Regions from separate parts of the Streptomyces sp. NPDC002671 genome, predicted to be linked through region 1. Evidence: predicted binding sites of a transcription regulator. Region 1 holds the regulator's gene; each other region holds the start of a gene.
What was found. The regulator HrcA, encoded in region 1, represses chaperone genes, less so after heat shock. The targets are predictions, from matches to a motif close to TTNGCACTCNGNNNNNCNGAGTGCNAA.
Positions count from the first base shown of each region.

Region 2: a site for HrcA is predicted at 2,115-2,141, ahead of groES (co-chaperone GroES). Genes of this name have one in related genera too.
Region 3: a site for HrcA is predicted at 2,004-2,030, ahead of groL (chaperonin GroEL). Genes of this name have one in related genera too.

Region 1 covers NZ_JBSFVU010000022.1:107,088-113,067, forward strand. Annotated here, with positions in the region: gene ACWD35_RS30270 (DUF3097 domain-containing protein) at 1-201, opposite strand, end outside; gene ACWD35_RS30275 (MBL fold metallo-hydrolase) at 236-982, opposite strand; gene hrcA (heat-inducible transcriptional repressor HrcA) at 1,168-2,184, shown strand; gene dnaJ (molecular chaperone DnaJ) at 2,185-3,321, shown strand; gene ACWD35_RS30290 (nitronate monooxygenase) at 3,455-4,570, shown strand; gene ACWD35_RS30295 (16S rRNA (uracil(1498)-N(3))-methyltransferase) at 4,567-5,316, shown strand; gene ACWD35_RS30300 (VOC family protein) at 5,336-5,728, shown strand; gene ACWD35_RS30305 (hypothetical protein) at 5,670-5,980, opposite strand, start outside.
Region 2 covers NZ_JBSFVU010000034.1:39,025-45,004, reverse strand. Annotated here, with positions in the region: gene ACWD35_RS36405 (class I SAM-dependent methyltransferase) at 1-222, opposite strand, end outside; gene ACWD35_RS36400 (polysaccharide deacetylase family protein) at 313-1,248, shown strand; gene ACWD35_RS36395 (polysaccharide deacetylase family protein) at 1,245-2,069, shown strand; gene groES (co-chaperone GroES) at 2,288-2,596, shown strand; gene groL (chaperonin GroEL) at 2,711-4,339, shown strand; gene ACWD35_RS36380 (ester cyclase) at 4,406-5,113, opposite strand; gene ACWD35_RS36375 (SDR family NAD(P)-dependent oxidoreductase) at 5,199-5,972, opposite strand.
Region 3 covers NZ_JBSFVU010000005.1:128,727-134,706, reverse strand. Annotated here, with positions in the region: gene ACWD35_RS09390 (NADH:flavin oxidoreductase) at 1-33, opposite strand, end outside; gene groL (chaperonin GroEL) at 254-1,876, opposite strand; gene ACWD35_RS09380 (cold-shock protein) at 2,194-2,400, opposite strand; gene ACWD35_RS09375 (MoaD/ThiS family protein) at 2,822-3,100, opposite strand; gene thrC (threonine synthase) at 3,097-4,392, opposite strand; SAM riboswitch class I at 4,411-4,552, opposite strand; gene ACWD35_RS09365 (glucosyl-3-phosphoglycerate synthase) at 4,725-5,669, shown strand; gene ACWD35_RS09360 (alpha,alpha-trehalose-phosphate synthase (UDP-forming)) at 5,769-5,980, shown strand, end outside.

The DNA.
Region 1 (5,980 bases):
GAAGCCCCGCGGTTCCAGCGGGAACACCCGGTGCTTGCCGAAACGGTCCTCCAGGGTCACCGTGCCCGCCTCGCAGCGGATCACCGCCCCGCAGAAACCGGTGCCGGGCTCCTCCACCACCAGGCCGGGCTCCGCCGGGACCTCCGGTACGGGCTGCTGCTTCTTCCACGGCGGGGTGAGATCGGGGGAGTACTGGCGCATTCGGATGACGATAGGAGAAGCGGTGGACCCCCGTTCACGACACGCCGAAACGCGCCGCCAGCTCGTCGCGTTGCCGGCGTACGAAGGCCGCGTCCACCACCGCTCCGTGACCGGGCACGTACAGCGCGTCCTCGCCGCCCAGCGCCAGCAGGCGGTCCAGTGCGTCCGGCCAGCGGGACGGGACCGCGTCCGGGCCCGCCTGGGGCTCGCCGGACTCCTCGACCAGGTCGCCGCAGAAGACCACCTCCGGGTCACCCGGTACGAGGACCGCCAGGTCGTACGCGGTGTGGCCCGGGCCCACGTTGGCCAGCAGTACCTGCCTGCCGCCGCCCAGGTCCAGCGTCCACTCGCCCGAGACCAGGTGGTGGGGAGGGGCCAGGGCTTCCACGGCCTCGTCCGCGTCGGCCGGCGGCAGGCCGTGACGGATCGCGTCCTGGCGCAGCTCCTCGCGCTCGTACGTGAACACCGCGTCCAGGCCCACCGCCCCGTACACCTCCGCCCCGGCGGACGTCCCGGCAAACGTCCCGGCGAACGCGGCGGCGCCGAAGACGTGGTCGAAGTGCGGATGCGTGAGAGCGAGATGGGTCACACGGTGACCCGCGAGCGCCTGCGCCCGCGCCCGCACCCGCGCGCCCTCGGCCAGGCTCGACCCGGCGTCCACCACGAGCCCCGTACCCTCCCCGAGAACCAGCCCCACGGTGCAGTCCCAGCCGGGCAGCCGGCACCGCCCGACCCCCGTGGCGAGCCGCTCCCACTCCACCTCTTCCCAAGTCACCGTCATACCGCGACGCTAGCGACAACGGTCATCCTGAACACGAACCGGGCACGGTGACGCGGGGGCCGGCCTTGCCCGGGGCGTACCCCACAGCCGTACACTGGGCCGGGGAAGGCTGGCACTCGCGTGCGAAGAGTGCCAGGCGGACGATCCGAAGGGCCCAGGGGACGACGTGCTGGAGGTGCGCGCGAATGCTGAGTGAACGCAGGCTTCAGGTGCTGCGCGCCATCGTCCAGGACTACGTGGGCACCGAGGAGCCGGTGGGCTCGAAGGCGCTCACCGAGCGGCACAACCTCGGCGTCTCCCCGGCAACCGTGCGCAACGACATGGCGGCCCTGGAGGACGAGGGGTTCATCGCGCAGCCGCACACCAGTGCGGGGCGGATCCCCACCGACAAGGGCTACCGGCTGTTCGTCGACAAGCTCGCCGGCGTCAAGCCGATGACCGCGCCCGAGCGGCGGGCGATCCAGAACTTCCTGGACGGCGCCGTCGATCTCGACGACGTCGTGGCGCGGACCGTGCGGCTGCTCGCGCAGCTCACACGGCAGGTCGCCGTCGTGCAGTACCCGTCGCTGACCCGGTCCACCGTGCGGCACGTGGAACTGCTCTCGCTCGCTCCCGCGCGCGTGATGCTCGTGCTGATCACGGACACCGGCCGGGTCGAGCAGCGGATGGTCGACTGCCCGGCGCCGTTCGGCGAGTCCTCGCTGGCGGATCTGCGGGCGCGGCTGAACAGCCGGGTCGCGGGGCGCCGGTTCACGGACGTGCCGCGGCTGGTCGAGGACCTGCCCGAGGCCTTCGAGGCCGAGGACCGCGGCACGGTCTCGACGGTGCTCTCCACACTGCTGGAGACGCTCGTCGAGGAGAACGAGGAGCGGCTGATGATCGGCGGAACCGCCAATCTGACCCGCTTCGGGCATGACTTTTCCCTCACGATCCGGCCGGTGCTCGAGGCGCTGGAGGAGCAGGTCGTGCTTCTCAAGCTCCTCGGCGAGGCGAAGGATCCGGGCGTGACCGTGCGCATCGGGCACGAGAACGCCCATGAGGGACTCAACTCCACCTCCGTCGTGTCGGTCGGCTACGGTTCGGGCGGCGAGGCAGTCGCCAAGCTCGGCGTGGTCGGACCGACCCGCATGGACTACCCGGGAACGATGGGAGCGGTACGCGCAGTGGCACGGTACGTCGGACAGATCCTGGCGGAGTCGTAAGTGGCCACGGACTACTACGCCGTTCTCGGCGTGCGCCGCGACGCGTCGCAGGATGAGATCAAGAAGGCGTTCCGCAGGCTCGCGCGCGAGCTGCATCCGGACGTCAACCCCGATCCGAAGACCCAGGAGCGGTTCAAGGAGATCAACGCCGCTTACGAGGTGCTGTCGGACCCGCAGAAGAAGCAGGTCTACGACCTCGGCGGCGACCCGCTCTCGCAGTCGGGCGGGGCCGGTGCGGGCGGCTTCGGGGCAGGTGGCTTCGGCAACTTCTCCGACATCATGGACGCGTTCTTCGGTACGGCGTCGCAGCGCGGCCCGCGCTCGCGCACCCGGCGCGGCCAGGACGCGATGATCCGCATCGACGTCGAGCTGGACGAGGCGGCCTTCGGGACGACCAAGGAGATCCAGGTCGACACGGCGGTCGTCTGCAACACCTGCAACGGTGAGGGCGCGGCGCCGGGCACCTCCGCCCAGACGTGTGACATGTGCCGGGGCCGCGGTGAGGTCTCGCAGGTCACCCGGTCCTTCCTGGGCCAGGTCATGACCTCGCGGCCCTGCCCCCAGTGCCAGGGCTTCGGCACGATCGTGCCGAACCCGTGCCCGGAGTGCGCCGGCGACGGGCGTGTCCGCTCCCGCCGCACTCTTACGGTGAAGATCCCGGCCGGTGTCGACAACGGCACACGGATCCAGCTCGCCGGTGAGGGCGAGGTCGGGCCGGGCGGCGGTCCCGCCGGTGACCTCTACGTCGAGATCCACGAGCTGCCGCACCCGATGTTCCAGCGGCGCGGCGACGACCTGCACTGCACGGTCACCATCCCGATGACGGCGGCGGCCCTCGGCACGAAGGTGCCGCTGGAGACGCTGGACGGGATGGAGGAGGTCGACATCCGGCCCGGTACGCAGTCCGGGCAGTCGATCCCGCTGCACAACCGCGGTGTCACGCATCTGCGGGGCGGCGGGCGGGGTGACCTGATCGTGCACGTCGAGGTGCAGACGCCGAGCAAGCTGGATCCGGAGCAGGAGCGGCTGCTGCGCGAGCTGGCGAAGCTGCGCGGCGAGGAGCGTCCGCAGGGGCAGTTCCAGCCCGGGCAGCAGGGGCTGTTCTCGCGGCTGAAGGACGCGTTCAACGGTCGCTGACCGTTGCCGAGGCCGAGGGTTCAAGGGGCTTCGTCCCTTGAACCCTCGGCCCTGCTCGGTCGGCCGAGAAGTGGCATGTGCCAGGGGGAAGGTTGGATTCGGACTTGTTCGAAGGACGTGACAACATGCGGTCATGTCCTCCGCACTGACCGATCTCTTCCCCCACCCGATCGTGCAGGCCCCCATGGCGGGCGGTGTCTCCGTCCCGCAGCTCGCCGCCGCCGTCTCCGAGGCCGGTGGTCTCGGGTTCCTTGCCGCCGGGTACAAGACCGCCGACGGCATGTACCAGGAGATCAAGCAGCTGCGGGCGCTCACGAGCCGCCCCTTCGGCGTCAACGTGTTCATGCCGCAGCCCGAGTATCCCGGTGCAAGCACCGGCTCCACCGGAGCGGCTGACGCCGCGCCCTCTTCTGGCGCCGTCGAGGTCTACGCCCACCAGCTGGCCGGTGAGGCCGCCTGGTACGAGACCGAGCTGGGCGACCCGGACAGCGGACGGGACGACGGCTACGACGCCAAGCTCGCCGTCCTCCTCGACAACCCGGTGCCGGTCGTCTCCTTCCACTTCGGCATCCCGAGCCGGGACGCCCTCGACTCCCTCCGCCGCGCCGGGACCCTCACCCTGGTCACCGCCACCACCGCCGAGGAGGCCCTCGCGGTGGAGCGGGCCGGTGCGGACGGGGTGATCGCGCAGGGCGTGGAGGCCGGCGGCCACCAGGGCACCCACCGGGACATCCAGGAGAACGACGGCTCCGGCCTCGGACTGCTGTCCCTGATCGCCCAGGTCCGTGACGCCGTGAGCATCCCGGTCGTCGCCGCCGGCGGCATCATGCGCGGCAGCCAGATCGCCGCTGCCCTCGCGGCGGGTGCGAGCGCGGCCCAGCTGGGCACCGCCTTCCTCGCCACCACCGAGTCCGGTGCCAGCCCCCTGCACAAGCAGGCGCTCACCAACCCCCTGTACGCGCGCACCGAGTTGACCCGTGCGTTCTCCGGCCGCCCGGCGCGCGGACTGGTCAACCGGTTCATGCGCGAGCACGGCCGCTACGCCCCCGCCGCCTACCCCGAGATCCACCACCTGACCTCGCCGCTGCGCAAGGCCGCCGCCAAGGCCGGTGACCCGCAGGGCATGGCGCTGTGGGCGGGCCAGGGGCACCGCATGGCCCGCGAACTGCCCGCCGGGCAGCTGGTGGAGCTGCTGGCGGCCGAACTCGTCGACGCCCGGGCGGCGTTGTCCGACGGAGGCGCGCGATGACGGCCCCCGTCTTCGTCGTCGAGCACTTCCGCGCCGAAGGCAGCGGCCACTACGTCCTGGACGGCCCCGAGGGGCGGCACGCGGTCTCCGTGAAGCGGCTCCAGGCCGGCGAGGAGGTCGTCCTCACCGACGGCAACGGGCGCTTCGCGGTGTGCGACGTGATCGGCACCGAGGGCAAGGACCGGCTGATCGTCCGCATGAGCACCGTGGAGGAGGAGCCCGAGCCCTCGCCCCGGATCACGGTCGTCCAGGCCCTGCCCAAGGGCGACCGGGGTGAAGTCGCCGTGGAGACCATGACCGAGGTCGGCGTCGACGCGATCGTGCCCTGGCAGGCCGCCCGCTGCATCACCCAGTGGAAGGGCGACCGCGGTCTGAAGGCCCTCGGCAAGTGGCGGGCCACCGCCCGCGAGGCCGGCAAGCAGTCCCGCCGGGTCCGCTTCCCGGAGGTCGCGGACGCGGCAACGACCAAGCAGGTTGCCGCACTTCTCGCCAAAGCCGATTTCGCCGCCGTGCTCCACTCCGACTTCGAGCACGACAGTGCGCCGCTCGCCGCCGCCGAACTCCCCGACCAGGGCGAGATCGTGCTGGTCGTCGGGCCCGAAGGAGGCGTGTCCCGCGACGAGTTGGCGCTTTTCGAGGGGGCGGGTGCGCAGGCCTGCGTGCTCGGTCCTACCGTGTTGCGTACGTCCACTGCCGGCACCGCCGCGGCGGCCCTCCTCCTGGGACGCACCGGCCGCTGGTCCTGACCGACAACGGGGGAACTCCATGGAACTCGCCCAAGTCCGGCTCCTCGTCACCGACTTCGCCGCCTCCTACCGCTTCTACGCCGACACCCTCGGCCTCAAGCCGCAGTCGGGGGCGACCGAGGGGCCGTACGAGAAGTTCAGCCCGCACGCCGGCTCCGCCGGAATAGCCCTGCAGGACCGCTCGATGATGGCCGAGGTCCTGAACGAACTCGGCGACACCGCCACCGGCCACCGCTCCCTGGTGGTGCTGCGCGTGGACAACCTCGACACCTACTGCGACGAGATCACCACCCGGGGCGCCACCCTGATCCACGGCCCGGCCCCCATGACCGACCGCATGCGCGTCGCCCACCTCAAGGACCCTGAGGGCAACCTGGTGGAACTCCAGGAGTGGCTCCTCCTGCGCAGCTGACGGCGACACCGGGCAGCAGGGCCCATCCGTCCACCTCACCGGCCTCCAGGCCGAGCCGCCGCACGGCGTCGGCGAAGGCCCGCACGACTCCCGGCTCGTGCAGATTGACCGTGTGCCCGCGGTCGTCGAACACGAGCCCGGAGTGCGTGTACGCCCCGGCGGCGACCCCGTGGAACACGATCCGGGTGGCGGCCCCGTCCCGGTGCAGCGACAGGATCTCCTGGCAGGTCCCCGCGTCGTCGTGGCGGTGCC
Region 2 (5,980 bases), on a different contig from region 1:
CCCGTTCGGCGTGAAGAACATCCGCTCCGCGTCCGCCGCCCCGAACTTCGCCGCCGCCCGCTGCCGCAGCCGGGCCTGGCCGAGCGCCGCCGACACCAGCTCCGCGGGGTGCTGGCGGCGCAGCCGGGTGGCGACGGCCAGCTCCTGCGCGGGATCGGTGCCGCGCACCTCGTCGAGGAGGGCACGGCCTTCGGGGGTGAGGAGGAGAGCGAGGTCGTTCACCGGGTCATTGTGGGCCAGTCGGTGGACCGTGCGCCTCCGGCGGCGGTGTCGGCCCGGATCCGGGGCCGGGGCCTGGGAGGATCCGGCACCATGCGAGCAGTCGTACAAAACGATAAAAATCGGTCGCCCTTGCGCGCACTGATCCTCCGCTGCGGCACCGTGGCGCTGGCGTCCGCCGCCGTCGTCTCCGGCTGCGCCGCCCCCAGCTCCGACGCCGTCGCCCACCCGGCTCCGGGCCAGCAGCCCGTCCAGGGCGGCCCCGCCCGCGCCCTGGACTCCTACGCCGACCGTCTCGCCGCCGAGCACGCCCGGGTGGTCGCCGCCGCCCTGCACTGGGGCCTGGCCCGCACCCCCTTGTCCCCGCCGGCTCCGCCCGCCAGGAAGCCGAGGATCACCGCACGCGCCGGCTTCGAGGTCACCGGCCAGGAGGAGGAGAACCTTCCCCCGGTCTTCACGACGATCCCCACCAAGCAGAGGGTCGTCTTCCTCACCATCGACGACGGCGCCGAGAAGGACCCCGCCTTCCTGCGCATGATGAGCGAGCTGAAGATCCCTTATACGGCCTTTCTCAGCAACTACCTGGTCAAGGACGACTACGGCTACTTCCGCAGGATGCAGTCCGAGGGTCACACCCTGAACAACCACACCATGACCCACCCCTACCTGCCCGGCCTGTCCTACGAGCAGCAGAAGGACCAGATCTGCGGCATGCAGGCGGTCATGAAGAGGCAGTTCGGCAAGGCCCCCACCGTCTTCCGCCCGCCGTACGGCAACTACAACGGCGACACGCTGCGCGCGGCCAAGGCCTGCGGGATCAAGTACGCGCCCATCTGGGACGAAGAGGTCTTCGTGGACCACTGGGAGTACCGCGAGTGGGACCGCAGCCTGCACCCCGGCGACATCGTGCTCACCCACTTCCGCGGCCGGGACGACTGGAACGGCACGATGGTCGACGACATGCGCCGCTTCCTGAACAAGGTCACCGCCGAGGGGTACGCCGTGGCCCGCCTGGAGGACTACCTGTGAGGCGCGGAGGAAACCGGCGGGGCCTGTCGGCCGTCCTCGCCTCGGCCCTCCTCCTCACCGGCTGCGCCCAGTCCGTCGACCCCATCGAACGCCTCGGCAAGAAGGCGGCCCAGCGGGTACGGCAGCACGCCTCCGACGACCAGCCCTACCGCCACTGGGGCCTGGCAGCACCCCTGTCCCACCCGGCGCACCCCGCCAGACGCCTGTCCGGCGGCAACCTCGGGGCGACGGGGTCCGCCCTCCCGCCGGTGCTGGACCGCGTCCCCACCCACGACAAGGTCGTCTTCCTCACCTACGACGACGGCGCCGAGAAGGACCCCCGCTTCGCCGACATGGTCCGCGAACTCCGGCTCCCCGTCAGCATGTTCCTGGCCGGCGCCGCGACCGGCCCGGTCCGCGCGCACACCGCCCGGCTGCGCTCGGCCGGCGCCGCCATCGAGAACCACACCCACGATCACCGCGCCCTGCCCGGACTGCCCTACGCCGACCAGCGCGCCGAGATCTGCGCCCAGCAGGACAGACTCCGCACCGGCCTGGGCCTCCACCCCCGCCTCCTGCGCCCGCCCTACGGCACCTACGACCCCACCACCCTGCGCGCGGCAGCGTCCTGCGGCATCTCCGCGGTCATCCTCTGGCGAGCCACCATGGGTGCCCACACCCTGACCTTCGCCCACGGCCCCCGTACCCTCCGCCCCGGCGACATCGTGGCCCTGAACCCGGACGGCACGAGGGGGCGGGCCCTGCGCGAGCGAACGACCCGCTTGCTGAGGCGGGCGCAGGAGAGGGGGCTGACGGTGGGGCGCCTGGAGGACTACCTGTAAATCGGCAGCGGGGTCCGGGGGAACGGGGCCGACGCGCCGTGCGTATTGGCACTCCGCTTGACCGAGTGCTAATCGCAGTCATAGTCTCGGCTCTGGCACTCCCCCCTGGAGAGTGCCAACAAAGCGACGGGCAGGTCCGGCACCCGCGACGACGGATCCACCTGGTCGCCACCTCAGACAGTTAACCCCGTGAGATCTCCGAAGGGGGAGGTCGGATCGTGACGACCGCCAGCTCCAAGGTTGCCATCAAGCCGCTCGAGGACCGCATCGTGGTCCAGCCGCTGGACGCCGAGCAGACCACGGCCTCTGGCCTGGTCATTCCGGACACCGCGAAGGAGAAGCCCCAGGAGGGCGTCGTCCTGGCCGTGGGCCCGGGCCGCTTCGAGAACGGCGAGCGCCTTCCGCTCGACGTCAAGACCGGCGACATCGTGCTGTACAGCAAGTACGGCGGCACCGAGGTGAAGTACAACGGCGAGGAGTACCTCGTCCTCTCGGCTCGCGACGTGCTCGCGATCATCGAGAAGTAAACCTCGGCAACACTTGCCTTGAGCTGCGCCCCTGGCCCCCGCGACCGATAAGTAGCCGGGCGCCCGGGGCGCAGCTTTTTTCACCCACAGATTTCCGAGAGGGCTTCCGCTGTCATGGCGAAGATTCTGAAGTTCGACGAGGACGCCCGTCGCGCCCTTGAGCGCGGCGTCAACAAGCTTGCCGACACGGTGAAGGTGACGATCGGCCCCAAGGGCCGCAACGTCGTGATCGACAAGAAGTTCGGTGCCCCCACCATCACCAACGACGGTGTCACGATCGCCCGCGAGGTGGAGATCGAGGACCCGTACGAGAACCTCGGCGCGCAGCTGGTGAAGGAGGTGGCGACCAAGACCAACGACATCGCGGGTGACGGCACCACCACCGCCACCGTCCTCGCCCAGGCGCTCGTCCGCGAGGGCCTGAAGAACGTCGCCGCCGGCGCCTCCCCGGCCGCCCTGAAGAAGGGCATCGACGCGGCCGTCGCCGCGATCTCCGAGGACCTGCTGGCCACCGCGCGCCCGATCGAGGAGAAGTCCGACATCGCCGCCGTCGCCGCGCTGTCCGCCCAGGACCAGCAGGTCGGCGAGCTGATCGCCGAGGCGATGGACAAGGTCGGCAAGGACGGTGTCATCACCGTCGAGGAGTCCAACACCTTCGGTCTGGAGCTGGACTTCACCGAGGGCATGGCCTTCGACAAGGGCTACCTGTCCCCGTACTTCGTGACGGACCAGGAGCGCATGGAGGCCGTCCTCGAGGACCCCTTCATCCTCATCAACCAGGGCAAGATCGGCTCGATCGCCGACCTGCTGCCGCTGCTGGAGAAGGTCATCCAGGCCGGTTCCTCCCGGCCGCTGCTGATCATCGCCGAGGACGTCGAGGGCGAGGCCCTGTCGACCCTGGTCGTGAACAAGATCCGCGGCACCTTCAACGCCGTCGCCGTCAAGGCCCCGGGCTTCGGTGACCGCCGCAAGGCGATGCTGCAGGACATGGCGATCCTCACCGGCGCCACCGTCATCTCCGAGGAGGTCGGCCTCAAGCTCGACCAGGTCGGCGTCGACGTGCTCGGTTCCGCCCGCCGCATCACCGTCACCAAGGACGACACCACGATCGTCGAGGGTGCCGGCAAGTCCGAGGACGTGCACGGCCGCGTCGCGCAGATCAAGGCCGAGATCGAGAACACCGACTCCGACTGGGACCGCGAGAAGCTCCAGGAGCGCCTCGCGAAGCTGGCCGGCGGCGTGTGCGTGATCAAGGTCGGCGCCGCCACCGAGGTGGAGCTGAAGGAGAAGAAGCACCGTCTGGAGGACGCCATCTCCGCGACCCGCGCCGCGGTCGAGGAGGGCATCGTCTCCGGTGGTGGCTCCGCTCTGGTCCACGCCTCCAAGGTCCTGGAGGGCAACCTCGACAAGTCCGGCGACGAGGCCACCGGTGTCGCCGTGGTCCGCAACGCCGTGGTCGAGCCGCTGCGCTGGATCGCGGAGAACGCGGGCCTCGAGGGCTACGTCATCGTCCACAAGGTCAAGGACCTGGAGAAGGGCAACGGCTACAACGCCGCCACCGGCGAGTACGGCGACCTGGTCAAGGCCGGCGTCATCGACCCGGTGAAGGTCACCCGCTCCGCCCTGGAGAACGCCGCCTCCATCGCCTCCCTGCTGCTCACGACCGAGACCCTGGTCGTCGAGAAGAAGGAAGAGGAGCCGGCCGAGGCGGGCCACGGCCACGGCCACGGCCACGCCCACTGAGCCACGCCGCTCTTGAGCGAAGGCCCGGCACCCCGGAAGGGGGCCGGGCCTTCGCCCTGTACTGCGCTACTGCTCCAGCGCGTCGAGCGCGCCCAGCTGTTGCATCAGGCCCAGCTGGTCGTACTGCCACCAGGTCTCGGCGATCTTGCCGTTCTCCGCGAACCGGAACAGGGTCAGCCCGGTCATGGAGACCTGCCTGCCGGTGGGCGCGATCCCCAGGAAGTCGCCCTTGTGCGTGGCGTTCCAGGTCCACCGGGCGCAGGCCTGGTCGCCCTGCGCGAGCACGCCGTCGACCGTGAACGTGAAGTCGAAGGCGCGGCGCCACATCTCGTACTCGATGCGGATGTTGTCCATCCCGATGGTGTCCTGCGGATTCACCGGGTCGTGGCTGTGGATGTCCTCGTCCAGCAGGTCGTTCAGCGGCGGCAGCTCGCCCGCGACCGCGACCGCGTCGAAGAACCTGCGCACGGTGTCCTCGGCCAGCCGCTCGTCGCGTACGACGTCCAGGTCGGTGAACGTCGGCATCTCGTCGCACAGCGCGACCAGTTCCCGGAAGATCCGGTCGGTCTCCGGGAGGTTCGAGTTCCGCATCGCCTCCTCGTACGAGGGGAACTCCACCACTTCGACGATGTGCGACGCGTCCGAGCGGTCCTTGCCGACCACCGCGTGCGTCGCCGTGCGCTTCCCCTTGGTCTGCGCGACCCAGTCGTCCATGAGCCGGTTCATCTCGTCCAGCCGGCTGGTCTTGCACTCGATGAGCTGTACGAAGGTCATTCGACGCCGCCTCCCGGCCCCCCTGACCCCGTTCCGTCACGCCCATTTTCGCACCGGAGCGGCGGCGTCACCCGCCCGCCGACCGCTACTGCGGCCCGTACTTGCGCCCCGTCTTTGACGAGATTCCGCCGAGGAGCGACCTCGGGGTCACCTTCACCAGGCCCATCAGCGCCTTGTAGCGGGGGTCCGGGATGGACAGAGACCTGCCGCGCGCGAGGTCGGCCAGCGCCGCCGCGACTACGTTGTCCGCGTCCAGCCACATCCAGCCGGGGATGTTGTCCGTGCCCATCCCGGCCCGCTGGTGGAACTCGGTGCGCACGAAACCGGGGCAGAGCGCCATCAGCCGCACCCCCGTGCCGGCGAGGTCCTTCGCCGCGCCCTGCGTGAACTGCACGACCCACGCCTTGGAGGCGCCGTACGTCCCCCGGGGCACGAAGGCAGCCACCGAGGCCACGTTCACCACTCCGCCGCGACCGCGCTCGCGCATCGCCTCGGCCGCCGCCGAGGTCAGCCTCAGCACCGCCTCGCAGTGCACCTTGAGCATCTTCAGCTCGTCCGCCATCGACACGTCGAGATAGCGGCCCTTGTTGCCGAACCCGGCGTTGTTGATCAGCAGATCGACCGGGTTGCGGCGGTCGCCGACCCGCTCCGCCACCGCCTCGATGCCCTTGTCCTCGGACAGGTCGGCGGTGAGCACCTCCGCCTCGATGCCGTGCCGGTCGTGCAGCTCGGTCGCCTGCTCGCGCAGCCGTTTGGTGTCCCGGGCCACCAGGACGAGGTCATGTCCGTCAGCCGCCAGCCGCCGCGCGAACGCGGCACCGATCCCCGCGGTCGATCCCGTAATCAGAGCCGTTGTCATGGCCCAAG
Region 3 (5,980 bases), on a different contig from region 1:
GCGGGACGCGGCGGCGGTCGTCGTGACGGTCACGTGGGGGCTCCTCGGAACGGATCAACCGGCTGGTATGTGCATGCGCATTGATGCAGATGCTTAAGTAACCGAAGTATGGCGTCCTGCATTCCGCGCACCTATGGACCGTGGTGTGATCCCGGACACTCGAACCGCGCTCTTGAAACGCCCGAGGGCGGCACCCCCTGTCGGAACAGGGGGTGCCGCCCTCGGTAAGGACGTTGATCAACCTTCAGGTCGATCAGAAGTCCATGTCACCGCCCGGCATGCCGCCGCCGGCCGGGGCCGCGGCCTTCTCCGGCTTGTCGGCGATGACGGCCTCGGTGGTGAGGAACAGCGCGGCGATGGAGGCGGCGTTCTGCAGCGCGGAACGGGTCACCTTCGCCGGGTCGATGATGCCCTCGGCGATCATGTCGACGTACTCGCCCGTGGCGGCGTTCAGACCGTGGCCGACGGCCAGGTTGCGCACCTTCTCCACGACGACGCCACCCTCGAGACCACCGTTGACGGCGATCTGCTTCAGCGGGGCCTCCAGGGCGAGACGGACGGCGTTGGCGCCGGTTGCCTCGTCACCCTCGAGCTCCAGCTTCTCGAAGACGTTGGAGGTCTGCAGCAGGGCCACGCCACCACCGGCGACGATGCCCTCCTCGACGGCCGCCTTGGCGTTGCGGACGGCGTCCTCGATGCGGTGCTTGCGCTCCTTCAGCTCCACCTCGGTGGCGGCACCGGCCTTGATGACCGCGACACCGCCGGCGAGCTTCGCCAGGCGCTCCTGCAGCTTCTCGCGGTCGTAGTCGGAGTCGCTGTTCTCGATCTCGGCGCGGATCTGGTTCACGCGGCCCGCGACCTGCTCGGAGGAACCGGCACCGTCGACGATGGTGGTCTCGTCCTTGGTGATGACCACCTTGCGGGCCTTGCCCAGCAGGTCGACGGTGGCGTTCTCCAGCTTGAGGCCGACCTCCTCGGAGATGACCTCGCCGCCCGTGAGGATGGCGATGTCGCCGAGCATGGCCTTGCGGCGGTCACCGAAGCCCGGGGCCTTGACGGCGACGGACTTGAAGGTGCCACGGATCTTGTTGACGACCAGGGTCGACAGGGCCTCGCCCTCGACGTCCTCGGCGATGATCAGCAGCGGCTTGCCCGACTGCATGACCTTCTCCAGCAGCGGGAGCAGGTCCTTGACCGAGGAGATCTTGGAGTTGGCGATGAGGATGTACGGGTCCTCGAGCACCGCCTCCATGCGCTCCATGTCGGTCGCGAAGTAGGCGGAGATGTAGCCCTTGTCGAAGCGCATGCCCTCGGTGAGCTCAAGCTCGAGGCCGAAGGTGTTGCTCTCCTCGACGGTGATGACGCCTTCCTTGCCGACCTTGTCCATGGCCTCGGCGATCAGCTCGCCGATCTGGGTGTCGGCGGCGGAGATGGACGCGGTGGAGGCGATCTGCTCCTTGGTCTCGACGTCCTTCGCCTGCTCCAGCAGGGCGGCGGAGACGGCCTCGACGGCCTTCTCGATACCGCGCTTCAGGGCCATCGGGTTGGCGCCGGCGGCGACGTTGCGCAGGCCTTCCTTGACCAGGGCCTGGGCGAGCACGGTCGCGGTGGTCGTACCGTCACCGGCGACGTCGTCCGTCTTCTTGGCGACTTCCTTGACCAGCTCGGCGCCGATCTTCTCGAACGGGTCCTCGAGCTCGATCTCCTTGGCGATGGACACACCATCGTTGGTGATCGTGGGGGCGCCCCACTTCTTCTCGAGGACGACGTTGCGGCCCTTGGGGCCGAGCGTCACCTTCACGGCGTCCGCGAGCTGGTTCATGCCGCGCTCGAGGCCGCGCCGCGCCTCCTCGTCGAACGCGATGATCTTGGCCATGTGAAGTGGTCCCTCCAGGACTGGGGGTGATTCCTTCGGACCGCGCCCGCGCCCGCGACGGACGGCTCGCCGACCCCGTGGTTCCTTGCCCCACTTGGCCTGCGGGCCTCACCGACCCGGTCCTTCGTTGTCACTCTCACCTTCAGAGTGCTAACGCAATGATTAGCACTCGCCCCTGTCGAGTGCAAGCTGCTCTCGGGGATTCGCAGGTGAGCAGCGGCGTCACAGAGCCCGGGCACGCCGAAGGGCTCGTACCCCGGGAGGTACGAGCCCTTCGACGATGAACAGAAGAACGTCGCTGTCAGTCGACGCGTGCTTCAGCTGGTCGCCAGCCGGACCATGTCCGCCTGCGGGCCCTTCTGGCCCTGCGAGATCTCGAAGTCGACCCGCTGCCCCTCTTCCAGGGTGCGGTAACCGTCCATCTGGATCGCGCTGTAGTGGACGAAAACATCCGCACCACCGTCGACCGCGATGAAGCCGTACCCCTTCTCCGCGTTGAACCACTTGACGGTGCCCTGAGCCATGCCTAACTCCCCTATTACTGGCCCTTGCACAGATCCACACTTCGCGGACCCGGGTCAGACCTCGCCCCCCAGAATTGGTCGGGGGCGTGCGCCGGAACGCGTCGACCGCGGCTGAATGTATCTGTCCAACTGCCGTCTGCAACAGGTCAATCGGACGAGAAATCTGGACGAGCGGCATCCGGAATGTGGCGTGAATTCGCCTGAATTCAGGGCAAGTCGGGCCCCGTAAAGGCAACAAAAGCCGCATAAAACCCGTGCATTTTGGCTGCTTCTTGTCGGGCATGCGGCATGAATCCAGGGCTGCTGGCCCGTGGGCCAGGAGCGCGTTCCCCAACTCTACCGCGCTCAATCACGCAGAATTGCCCCCTCCGTTTCTCTCACGGACGGGGCAATTCAATGAACAGTGTGTGACTCAGGCGCCTCAGCAGCCGCCGGCGACCGCCGGAATGATGGAGACGCCGGCACCGTCCGGGGTCGCCGTCTCCAGGCCCTGCTCGAAGCGGACGTCGTCGTCGTTCACGTAGACGTTCACGAAGCGGCGCAGCTTGCCCTGGTCGTCCAGCACGCGCGCGGCGATGCCGGTGTGGTTCTTCTCCAGGTCCGTGATGACCTCGGCGAGGGTCGCACCCTCGGCCGGGACCTCGGCCTGGCCACCGGTGTACGTGCGCAGGATGGTGGGGATACGAACGGTCACACTCATGCGAGACCAGCCTCTCGGAAGGAGTCCAGGTTCGGGCGGATCGTAGCGGTCAGGCCCGTGCCTGCGACCGCGTCGAGGGTCTTGAGGCCGTCGCCGGTGTTGAGGACGACCGTGGTGAGCGACGGGTCCAGGACGCCGTTCTCGATCAGCTTCTTCGTGACGCCGACCGTCACACCGCCCGCCGTCTCGGCGAAGATGCCCTCGGTCTGCGCGAGCAGCTTGATGGCGTCCACGACCTGCTCGTCCGTCACGTCCTCCACCGCACCGCCGGTACGGCGCGCGATGTCCAGGACGTACGGCCCGTCGGCCGGGTTGCCGATCGCGAGGGACTTGGCGATGGTGTTCGGCTTCTGCGGGCGTACGACGTCGTGGCCGGCCTTGAAGGCCGCCGACACCGGCGAGCAGCCCTCGGCCTGCGCGCCGAAGATCCTGTACGGCCGGTCCTCGACCAGGCCGAGCTCGATCAGCTCCCGCAGACCCTTGTCGATCTTCGTGAGCTGGGAGCCGGAGGCGATCGGGACCACGATCTGGTCCGGCAGCCGCCAGCCGAGCTGCTCGCAGATCTCGTACGCCAGGGTCTTGGAGCCCTCCGCGTAGTACGGCCGCAGGTTGACGTTGACGAAGCCCCAGCCCTCGCCGGCCGGGTCGCCGATCAGCTCGGAGCAGAAGCGGTTCACGTCGTCGTAGTTGCCCTCGATGCCGACGAGTTCACCGCCGTAGACCGCGGCCATCACGACCTTGCCCTGCTCCAGGTCGTGCGGGATGAACACACAGGAGCGGAGGCCGGCGCGGGCGGCGGCGGCGCCGACGGCACCTGCCAGGTTGCCCGTCGAGGAGCAGGAGAGGGTGGTGAAGCCGAAGGCGCGGGCGGCCTCCAGGGCCTGGGCGACCACGCGGTCCTTGAAGGAGTGCGTCGGGTTGCCGGAGTCGTCCTTCACGAACAGGCCGCCGGTGACGCCGAGTTCACGGGCGAGGTTGTCGGCCTTGACGAGCTTGGTCCAGCCGGGGTTCAGGTTCGGCTTGTCGGCGACGTCCGCCGGGACCGGGAGCAGCGGCGCGTAACGCCAGATGTTCGCGGGGCCCGACTCGATGCGCCCCCGCAGTTCCTCGGTGTCGTAGGCGGAGAAGTCGTAGGCGATCTCCAGCGGGCCGAAACACTCCTCGCAGGCGAACACCGGTCCGAGCGGCACGCGGTGACCGCACTCGCGACAGCTCAGGGCCGCGGCGGGGCCGAGGTCTACGGTGGAGGTGCCGGCGGAATCGCTGGTGGTTGCAACTGTCTGCACAGCCATGTGAGGCGAGGCCCTTTCTCCTCATCTTCCTCACGACGCATCTCGCCGTGAGACGGATTTGGCACCTTCCCGAGCCGGGAGCCTCGCTGGAGAACGAGAACCGACTGGAGGGTTGCCGGGGCTTCATCGGGCCGTGTCCCTCTGCCCCTCTGGATGAGCGGTATGCGGTTGTGTGATGCGGTTGTCCGTCAACGCGCGCGACCCCCGACATGCGATGGTCATCGGCGTTGTTCAAGACTGTAACCGAAGGCCACGAGAGTTGAGATAGTCGTCCGAACCGCGAGATGGATCACACGGCGACGTGTGGCCGTGACAGTGAGGAGTCGCAGACCGTGCTGGAAGAAGTCGAGCGCTGGCTGGCCACCCGCTCCTGGTCCGTGACCGATCGGCCCCTCCACCAGATCCTGTCCGCCAGGCAGCGTACCGGCCAGTCCGTCTCCGTCGTGCTGCCCGCGCTGAACGAACAGGAAACGGTCGGCGACATCGTCGCGGTGATCCGCCGCGACCTCGTGGAACAGGTGCCGCTGGTCGACGAGATCGTCGTCGTCGACTCCGGGTCCACCGACCGCACCTCCGAGGTCGCCGCGGCGGCCGGCGCCCGGGTCGTCCACCGCGACGACATCCTGCCGCGCATCCCGGCCGTCCCCGGCAAGGGCGAGGTGCTGTGGCGCTCCCTGCTGGTGACCAGCGGGGACATCATCTGCTTCATCGACGCCGACCTGCGGGAGTTCTCCTCCGACTTCGTCTCCGGAATCGTCGGCCCGCTGCTCACCGAGCCGGACGTACAGCTGGTCAAGGCCATGTACGACCGTCCGCTCGGCGGCGCTGCCGGCCAGGGCGGCCGGGTCACCGAACTCATGGCCCGCCCGCTGCTGAACATGCACTGGCCGCAGCTGGCCGGTTTCGTGCAGCCGCTCGGCGGCGAGTACGCGGCCCGGCGCTCGCTGCTGGAGCAGCTGCCGTTCCCGGTCGGGTACGGCGTGGAACTGGGCATGCTGGTGGACGCGCTGCACCTGGTGGGCCTGGATGCCCTCGCCCAGGTGGACGTGGGGGTGCGCAAGCACCGGCACCAGGACGGACAGGCGCTGGGCCGGATGGCCGCCGCGATCTACCGCACGGCGCAGCTGAGGCTCGCCCGCGGGCACCTCGTCCGGCCGTCGCTGACCCAGTTCGAGCGGGGCGAGGACGGGTTCGAGCCGCGCACGTACTCGGTGGACACGGAGGAACGGCCGCCGATGACGGAGATCGCGGAGTACGCGGCGCGGCGGGTGGCGTGAGCGCCGGGTGGCGTGAAAACGGGGCATCGGCTGTATACGGCCGCTCTTCGGGGCGGACCGTACGTTTGAGCGTTTACGGGCCGGGCTAGGTTGAGGACCATGGCTTCCGTGCGCGGTGCTGAGGTGCTGGTCGCGTCCAATCGCGGCCCGGTTTCGTACGAGGTACGCCCCGATGGCGGGGCCGGCACGCTGCATGCCAAGCGGGGCGGCGGCGGGCTGGTCTCGGGGCTGTCGGCCATCGGGCCGGACACGGACGCGGTGTGGGTGTGCGCCGCGCTGGGCGACGGCGACCGGGAGGCCGTACGGCGGGC